Regions from separate parts of the Paenibacillus sp. FSL R7-0189 genome, predicted to be linked through region 1. Evidence: riboswitches for the same ligand, from Rfam matches in the RefSeq annotation. Region 1 holds a riboswitch; each other region holds the start of a gene.
The links. Region 1 has a riboswitch for cobalamin ahead of MKY63_RS08060 (anaerobic ribonucleoside triphosphate reductase). Riboswitches for the same ligand answer to the same signal wherever they lie in the genome.
Positions count from the first base shown of each region.

Region 2: another riboswitch for cobalamin. It lies ahead of MKY63_RS05920 (DUF4430 domain-containing protein); the one in region 1 lies ahead of MKY63_RS08060 (anaerobic ribonucleoside triphosphate reductase).
Region 3: another riboswitch for cobalamin. It lies ahead of MKY63_RS06590 (S-layer homology domain-containing protein); the one in region 1 lies ahead of MKY63_RS08060 (anaerobic ribonucleoside triphosphate reductase).

Region 1 is NZ_CP150223.1:1,875,328-1,878,613, forward strand. It holds tRNA gene MKY63_RS08050 (tRNA-Thr) at 367-438, opposite strand; gene MKY63_RS08055 (MTH1187 family thiamine-binding protein) at 533-841, opposite strand; cobalamin riboswitch at 1,220-1,455, shown strand; gene MKY63_RS08060 (anaerobic ribonucleoside triphosphate reductase) at 1,697-3,286, shown strand, end outside.
Region 2 is NZ_CP150223.1:1,364,169-1,367,454, forward strand. It holds gene MKY63_RS05920 (DUF4430 domain-containing protein) at 1-1,978, opposite strand, end outside; cobalamin riboswitch at 2,148-2,351, opposite strand; gene MKY63_RS05925 (hypothetical protein) at 2,479-3,286, opposite strand, start outside.
Region 3 is NZ_CP150223.1:1,531,421-1,534,706, reverse strand. It holds gene MKY63_RS06595 (cellulase family glycosylhydrolase) at 1-885, opposite strand, end outside; cobalamin riboswitch at 1,228-1,429, shown strand; gene MKY63_RS06590 (S-layer homology domain-containing protein) at 1,593-3,286, shown strand, end outside.

The DNA of each region.
Region 1 (3,286 bases):
TAGCCGTAGCCAGTCTTGCTTATGAACTCAGTTCACTGACGAGCTCGTGAAATTCGAGCGAAAAGTATCTGTACTAAGACACCTTGTGGTGTCTTTTTTATTTTTATAGTAATTACCATCTAACCAATCTGCCCCCGCAAGAGAAAAGCAGCTTATGCTGCTCCTCCTCCACCATCCTTCATTCTGACTGCTGTCAGCTTGCGACACACCTTCCATCTGCTCGACAGTGACCACTAGTCATACCGTTTTCATTAGCGATTTCGCCATGTCTTATCTTTTAGAAGAATGTTAGAAGCCAGGGGATTTAATGAAAAATGACGCGGTCCCGAACCCTCGGAAATCCGCGCCACATATGGTTTTTTGGGATGCTGGTGAAGGGAATTGAACCCCCGGCCTACGCATTACGAGTGCGTTGCTCTACCCCTGAGCTACACCAGCTTAAAGCTGATTTTTCTGTCAAACAAAAAATATTATACAACTTTCAGCCAGAAACGCAAGCCTATTTCTCCCTGTTTTCCGCCCTCCTAAACTGCTAATCCACCTGTAGCTTACGCTCCACAGACTCTAACTTTCCACGGCTAGTGGAGGGTTTATCGCGGCGGTCGTCTATTTTAAGTGAGGTAGAGACACGTTCTGCACCTGCGGCAAAAGGAGACTCATGCAAAGCTTCTACCGCCGCAAAAATGCGTTGCAGAGGCCCTTCGATGATCGTCCCCATGGACGTAAGTTCATATGTAATCCCTTCTACTGTCTTCAGCACCCGCTGCATATCCGCAACATAGCTGCTAAGACTGGTACTGCCTGTTCCAATTGGAATAACTGTAACTTCAGCAATAGGCATGAGAATACCTCCTCGAAATTTTATCGAATCTATCTTCTTCCATTGTAACAATTCCACCGCTCTGTCACAAACTAAGCAAGATTATCCTCCCTTATCTCTTCTATTTCTTCTGATTACTCCAAAATATGACTTTGGGCTAAGAGTATTTTCTCATGCGCAAATTCTAGGGTCATCTGCACTATATTTATGGACTCTTTGTGGCATCTTTTCGGACAATTTATGAATCATTTCGCATCTCCCTGTGGATCAATTGTGGATTACTTATGGACAGCCTGTGGATCATTTGTGGAGTACTTTTAAAGAACCCGCTCCCCGCGCGGGTTTTCTAAAAAACTGTTTACAAACACAACATCTTGGGTTATTTTTATCTAACGACAACAAAATATAGTGGAGACAGGCGCTTTGATCCTTAACCGGATTTAGAGCTTAATAGGGAAGCGCGGTGAGAATCCGCTGCGGTCCCGCCACTGTAACCGGATGGCCTTCTTAAGCTTCTGGGAAGCTTGAGAATCCACATCTCCCGGCAGATGCCACTGAGGGTTAGGAACACCCTTGGGAAGGCGCCGAGAGATCCCACGGAAGCCAGGAGACCTACCTGTTTCGACGACACCAACTATTGATGCCTGCGAGGAACAGGGATGGTGTCCGCATGCGGTCATCTACGTAGAGACCTCTGCAAATATCCGTGTGGATATTTACATAACGCATCGGGCATTTTCTGCCATCCTCGGGTAGGGGATGCTTTTTTTATGTAATCAGAACAAATATACGACTGCTTATGGCAGTCCAACTTCCTATGGATATATGGATTTGATGATAGATGTTTTTCTTTTATACTGAGAGGAGAGCTGTACAATGACGTTGTTGGAGAGACAATTTAATGGAGTAGAAAATGCACGGGAAGTTCTTTTAGAAGAGCTCATTGATTTAGGCCGGGATATTATCGACAGTCGGGATATGGACCTATTGCGCGAGAATGCCAATTTGAATGGAGAGAGTTTCTCCGGTAAAATGAGCAAGTTCGGCAGTGAATATTCAAAATGGTACGCCCGCAATTTTACGATGCCGCCGCAGCTAGTGCAGGCTATTGATGACAATGTCGTCTATGTGCATGATCTGGATCAATACGCGATTGGAACGACGAACTGTATTTTTATCCCGTTTGATAAACTTCTCCGTGAAGGTTTCAATACCGGCAACGGCAGCGTTCGTCCTCCGAACTCAATAATGACTGCTATGTCTCTGGTAGCGATTATTTTCCAATCCCAGCAAAATGCTCAATATGGTGGTGTATCCGCCAATAAACTCGACTATGATCTGGCACCTTATGTAACCAAATCCTTCGCCAAGCTGTTCCGCAAGGGTCTGGATTATTTTGAAGAAGGACAAGCTGATGAATCTTTGGGCGAGATTACGATGAGCCGGACCGATCTGGCGGAGTTATATCCAAGAGCGTTCCGTTTTGCACTAAAGGAAACCGAAATCGAAACCCTGCAAGCGGCTGAAAGTATGGTACATAATCTGAATACCATGTCCAGCCGATCCGGTGGACAAATACCGTTTACCAGCATCAACTACGGTACTTGTACTTCACCAGAAGGTCAGCTTGTGATCAGTTCTCTGCTAACAGCAACTATGAACGGACTTGGCAGCGGAGAAACACCAGTGTTCCCGATTCAAATCTTCAAATGCAAGCAAGGAATCAATCAACAACAAGGCGATCCTAACTATGAACTGTTCCTAAAAGCGGCTGAATGTTCTGCGCGCAGACTATATCCAAACTTCGCTAATCTGGACGCTCCGCTCAACTTGCAGTATTATGATCCAAGTGATCCTGATACGGAGTTCGCTACAATGGGCTGCCGAACCCGAGTGCTCGGTGACCGTTTTGGTCGTAATCATTGCTCTGGAAAGGGCAACCTTTCCTTTAATACACTGAATCTGGTTCGGCTAGGTCTGGCACACGGCACAGTAACAGGCAGACGTACCATCGCAGACGAAGCTGGCTTCTATGAAGATCTAAATCATTATATGGATATTGCGCTGGAAGGACTTCTTCATCGGTTCCACATTCAAACCGCACAAAAAGCTAAAGCTTCCGATTTCATGATGCGAGAAGGCGTCTGGGAAGGCGGCGAGCATCTTGCACCTGATGACACTGTAGGCGATCTGCTAAAGCATGGCAGTCTGTCTCTTGGCTTCATCGGTATGGCGGAATGTATGAAAGCTATGTACGGCAAACACCATGGCGAGGATATGGAAGTTCATGCCAAGGCGCTGGCTATTGTGCGTCATATGCGGGACTATTGCGATCGGAAAAGTGAGGAACTGGATCTCAACATCACTCTGTTCGCAACTCCAGCAGAAGGTTTGTCCGGTAAATTCACAAAAGTTGATCGCAAGGTACTGGGTTCCATTCCGGGCGTAACCGACCGTGAATATTAT
Region 2 (3,286 bases), 510 kb from region 1:
CATTAGCTTTTGGCTGCGTTGGGGAAAGCGCCACAGAATCTATAACCTGTGTATTTTCACCTGCATAATAGACAAGCACACGATCGGATTCCTGTAGTTCGAACGCATCCATACCCACACTTGGATATATCCACTCCCCGCCGCGTGATACTACGAAGCTCCACCATCCGTCGTAAGTACCTTGCGAAACTCCATGGATACCTGATACAAAGTTGCCATAAGACGATTTGGTGATATCTACTTTAAAATCATCGGTAGATCCTAGTTGCTGCAACGCTTCAAGAGCATTGGAGGCTTTTAAAGTCCCTTCACTAATCAATCCTTCCGGGCCTTCAACGGTAAGAGAAGCTGTTACATTCTTAGAAGTTACCTTTATAGCTTTTGTATATTTAGCAACCGTTGGCGCTTTACCTTCGCGGTAGCCAGTTACAGACAGTGTATAGTCACCTGCGGGCACATTTCCTGAGAATACGGCCTCACCTTTAGCATTCGTCGTTACCGTGTGAGCTCCAATTTGGACCTGAACACCCGCAGCTTTTGCCGTTACAGGAGAGGTAGTATTCGTAGCAGCGTCCCATTTCCACGTCTTACTAGTTACAGTGACAGTAAAAGAATCGCCCTCTTTAAGATTTTGTTTGGAAAGGGTAACGGAATCCACAAGTTTAGTGTCATCTCCGGCATAATAAACCAGTACCTGATCTGAATCTTTAAGTACAAAATCACTCATGCCTACATCGGGATTAATCCATTTTCCGTCACGTGATACAACATACATCCATCCGTCATAACCACCAAAGCTTCCAGCAGCAATACTTCCGATGCCAGTCACATAACTGCCCGAAGGATTCGTGATCGGCAAGTTCGTTTGAAGCGCCAGCTTCTCTAACGCTCCAAGTGCGTTGCCAGCATAGGCGTACCCTTGTGCCAACGTGGCCCGTGGTCCCTCAATCGTTACAGGAGCGTAGATGAGTGAGCTCTGAACGGAGGATTTGGAAAAATCGTATAGCTTACTGTTGCTTCCTTTATACAGCAAATTATACGCAACCAGCGCCTGAAGTCCTTGCTCTGTCGCCAGAACATTACTGCTTCCACCACGGCTATGGGTGAAGCTACCATCAGCTAGACGATAGCTAAGCAGGTTCTCCATTAGATCCACTTTGTTTTTGGTGTATTCTAATCCACTAGGATCAACTCCGAAGGATGCGAGTCCAAGGATTGCTTGTGCGCTACTTTCAGCACTGTCACCGTAACCCCCATGGCTATCTTGAGCTGCAGATAACCAAGCTACGGCTTGTAGCCCTGCTAAGTAGGCTTCGGGATTATTTTTATGTGCCGCCAGAGCCGTCAAGGTTATCGCTGTCATATCAGGCTCACTTGCGCCTGAGGTTAATGCAAAGCCCCCATCCGGATTCTGTTTGGAGAGAATCTCCGTAAGGAGCTTATCCGCCGTCCATTTCGCGTCACTTGGGATATTATATTTACCAGAATCCAGCGCAAGTAAAGCATATACCGGATTATTTAGCGTCTGTTCACTGAGCTTGCTGTTATTATAAATTTTCTCAATCAGATTATAGCCAGGAGTCGTTCCGTTACCAGCAAAGCTAGTAGGATCTGCACCAATCGCTCTCACTGCGAGCACGATTCGAGCATAATCGGTTACATTGGCGAAATTGCCAGCTGCATCCTTTACTTTTTTCTCAAGCTCTGAATGGTAACTGGCTGGCAGCTTATATCCTGCTTGCGCTAATCCAATAGCTTGCCAATCCGATTGCACGCCACCTTTCAAGAGATATTCTGCAGCCGCATAAGTCGCATCCGCAACATTAATCCGCTCCGCAGCAGTTGCTTCCAGACCGGAGCCAGCGCTCGCTTCTGCAAATATTTGTCCTGCCGGAGCAAGAGATGTTCCTAGAATTGAAATGACCATGAATAAGGCCAGCCCAAGTGCTACAAACTTGGAAGACATGATTTTCTTCATTGTTTAACCTCTTTCTGTATAAGAATGGGTACTGCTGGGAATAAGACGCATAACATAAAGACCGCCCCTTTGGAGGGCGGTCAGGGAAGATTACAAATCGAGGCTGAGGCGCTTGCTTCCTGCCAACAGTCCATCTGTATATGTTCCACATTCTTACCCCACGAAGAATAGAAACGCTCACGAAAAAGGCAGGTCTCCTGGCTGATGCTTCATCGCTGTTCTTCACCTTCCCACCCTACCTTAGGGGCAGTGGCTTATAGAAGAAAAACTCCGCACATACAGTGGCGGGACCGCGCCGGACTCTTGCACCGGACTTCCCTTTTAAGCAGACGACTAGATTGATAGAGTCTGCACCTTTTCCAGTATGTAGTATCTTATTTTGACATCCATAATCATATCTATTAATACATAGCATGTCTATAGAAAAGCTTAGTAAGGGCAGCAAAAAAATGAACAGCAATACGCCACCTGCCGGTAGGTATTGCTGTTCAGAAAGCTTGTTATTCGACTGTTCCTTCCGGACTTGCAGTTGGGGAAGGTTCAGCACTTGAATCAGAAGCTGGTGGAATATTAGGATCGGGATCTACGATCAATGTAAATCTTCCGGCTTTGATCATACTTTTCTCTAAAATTGTCGCTCCAGGCTCCAATGTAACCTCAACCTGATAGGAAGGTTGTTCCCCTTCAGTCACAGCTGTTGCGGAAGGCAACCCAGTGCTGTCCTCAGCATCAGAGGAAGGCGTAGGAGACGGAGATACATCAGCTACAGCATTAGTAGCATCTGCACCTTCTGCTGTTCCTCCAGTAGTGCCAGCGGCATCTGACTCGTCAGCGGCGTTTCTCTCATCCGTCCCATCCGTTGACGGCACTGGACAAGTCCCATTCGTAGCAGCGACCTTAAAGCTTTTATCTATCTCTGTAGACGAAGACATTAAACTAATCTCAGTCGGTTGAAACTGCACACAGTCATCTGCACTTGCGAAGGTGAACACCAATATGCTGCTCCCCTTATCTCCTTCGCCGCTCTGATCCTTCAAGTATACTGAAGCCGGAGGCAGCACATTGCCTGCACTCTGAACAGGGGTCGGCTCAGGGCTTGTTCCCGGCAGAGCCGTCTTCGTATCATCCGGACGCAGCATACTGAATACGATAATTGCAATAATCACCAGAATACCCGTAATGGAGCCGGAGATTAAGAGTCGAAATCGGCTGCGGCTGATCCAGCGCGCCAGCGGGGAAGCCAGTTGGGAGCGGGCTTCATTGTACACATTTTGCAGAGCAGGCCGAGCTGCCGCGACATAGTTCTTT
Region 3 (3,286 bases), 340 kb from region 1:
AAATGTATTGTAAACGTTATCAAAAGTTTGAGTGATATCGTTTTTTGTATCTTTTTCAAATGTGGTGTAACCGGCAATGTTCACACTAAAAGGCCAGAAGCCATAGAAGTGAACGGTCGCAATAATATTCGGATCGTTTAGAGCCGTAATCGTCTTATAGAGATGATCCATTCTTGTTTGTGTAGGTGAAGACTCTAATGAAGGCAATACAAGTGGGCGGAGGTCGTTTTTCCCACCGGATTTCCGCACGATCTGATAGAAGGAGTTATTGAGTTCAGTAAGCATTTGCTCCATTTTTGCTTCGTCTGTGCTTCCACCATCGGTGAACCGAGGCTCATTTATGCTCTCGAACATCAGCTTATCTGATTTGTCCTTAAAGCGATCGGCAATTTGAGTCCAGGCTGCATTATAACGCGCCAGCGTTTCATCGTGTTTTTCTTCCATATGGCTTACCCATAGCCAGGAATCATGATGGACATTAATCATGACATAAAGCTTGGCGTCCAGTGCCCAGCCGACAACTTCTTCCACACGGTCGAGGTAGGCTTTTTCTAGGGTATAGTCTGGTGCCGCACCCATGTGAGTATCCCAGGTCACAGGAATCCGAATACTTTTATAGCCTTGAGCGGCGATCTTTTTAATAAGTTCTTGGGTCACACGAGGATTGCCCCAGGAGGTTTCGTCCTCACCTGTAGCATCTAAAGTATTACCGAGGTTCCATCCGGGCTGCATTTCGTCTACATAGGATTGGATCTTACTCTTTGGCGCTGCCTTAGCTTGTTGCTCATCCTTAGTTGCAGCTGCAGCCATGGATGAGAACAGAGAGAGCAGAAGAGCGGTGACAAGTGTCAATGATAAGAAGGATTTCTGGATTCGCGTAGTCATTGAATTCTCCTTTGTGAGATAAATTTAGGATGCTTGGACCTGGCTTTGACGCTGTACTTGGTGGTTAGATGAACACGAACACCTCCAATGTTATTTTTGTAAACGCTTTCTGAATATACCCTAACATAGAATTCACTCAGCGAGTACCTTACTAATTTGTGGCAAATTCATATAAGAATTAGTGATTTAAATTAATTTTCCCCACAGTTGGATAAAGAAATTATTTAAATATCCCTACTCGTAGAAATTGGTTATTCAATAGGATTATCTCTAGCTGCCCGTTATACAAAAAAGAAATATAACATGACAAAAGCATATATATTAGATATGATGAAGCATGAAAATTTAAAATTAGAAATAGGTGCCAACTATGAATGTTGCGGAAGTACAATCATAGATTGGTTAAATGGAAAGCGGGTGTGAATCCCGCGCGGTCCCGCCGCTGTGAAAGAGGAGCCCTTGCAAAATGCCACTGGGAAACTGGGAAGGCAGTAAGGGTGATGATACTTGAGCCAGAATATCTGCCTTTTTCTGTTACACCATCAAACTCTACGATCGATAGAGAGGTGCTTGAATAGTGTTGGCCATCTATTATTGTGGTTCACTATCTTAACCTCTTGACGTTTATGTTGAGTGGTTTTTTTGTGGTTATAAGAAAAGTTTATTCTGTTTTTTATCATAGGTATGAAGGGAAGGGTTATGGAAAAATGAAGAAAAATAAGTTTTTAGCGTGGTTACTCATTGTAGCTATATTTATCACGACATTCTCTACAAGTGTTATCCCGGCTCAAGCAAATGGAGCAAGCTCTACTCTTAAAGGGTACGTAACTGTAGCCGTAGAGAAATTCACCGTAGGCCAAGGGTATATTAAGGAACCTATTAAAGTTCCGATTTATGAAGGCGATAATGGCGCATCTTTAATAACACGTGCGCTAGGAGATGGGAATTATAGATATTTAGGAAATATAGATAGTGGTTTTTATTTATCAGAAGTTAAAGATAGTGGCAGAAGCGAAGTCAATATTCCACAATATATTTTAGATATGATTTCAGCTGATGGGAATACAGTCGGCACTAAAGCAGACCCAGAGTGGTTAAGTCAGTTTGACTATACTTCCATGTCGGGTTGGATGTATGCAGTAAATAATGTGTTTCCTCCGTTTGGGATGACCGATTATAAGCCTCAAGACGGTGATATCATTCGAACTCAGTTCACCACTTATGGCTATGGTTCTGATCTTGGCGGCTGGGGAGAAATCCCAGTTCAACTTGCCAATAAGGATGCTTTAACTGCGGAAATCGCCGAGATTAACAGTGACCCTAATAAAGAAACTATTTTGGACAGACCAGTAGTACAATCGGCAGTTTATCAAGCCTATTCCGTGCTCGAAAATATGGCAAGCTCTCAAATAAGTGTAGATCATGCACTTGTAGGGCTTAACCATGCATTAGACATAGAACCCCCTGTTATTACAGTAAGTGGCATACAAGATAAACAGGAAGTATCCAATAAAGAAATAAGCTTCAAAGTAGCTGTCACAGACAATGTATATAGTGACATCATTCCAGAAGTGAAGCTGAATGGTGTTACTTTATCACCTGCGAATGGGGAGTACAAAGCTTCTCTGAATTCAGGCAGTAATGCAATTACTGTAACGGCTCTTGACGGAGCTGGAAACAAAACAAATGTAACTTATCAAGTTACTTACAAACTGGAAACTACAGTTGCCGTCAAACAACAGTTAGATAAAAGCCTTGCCTATATTCTAAACACTGTAAAGAATCCGTCGTTTGGTACAGGTAGTGGAGAATGGTCGATCCTTTCTCTGGCACGGGCGAACTATACAGTACCTAACGGTTATTACGATCTTTATTACAACAATGTAGCGACGAAAATAGCATCGATCATTAAAGAGGATGGAAAACTCGACGCCAATAAAAGCACAGAGAATTCCAGAGCGATTCTAGGGCTTACCTCTATCGGAAAAGATATCACAAATGTTGCGGGATATGATCTGAGAAAAGCACTCGCTGATTATCAATATATCCAAAAGCAAGGCAATAATGGTCCGATTTTTGCTCTGATTGCGCTAGATAGCCATAACTATGAGATCCCTGTAGTTGATGGAGTTACAGAACAGACCACAAGAGAAAAACTAGTTCAGTATATTTTAGATAAAGAGGTTAAAAAAGGTACAGAAGAAGCTGGTGGCTGGGCATTAGGCGTAACCAAAGCCGATGTCGATATGACTGCGATGGCGATGCAAGCTCTTGCACCTTATTATGCAACCCGAGATGATGTAAAAGCCGCCGTGGATCGGGCCATCCAATGGCTGTCCGATAACCAAAACAATCAAGGCGGATTTACAAGCTGGGGAAGCACTAGCAGCGAAAGTATCTC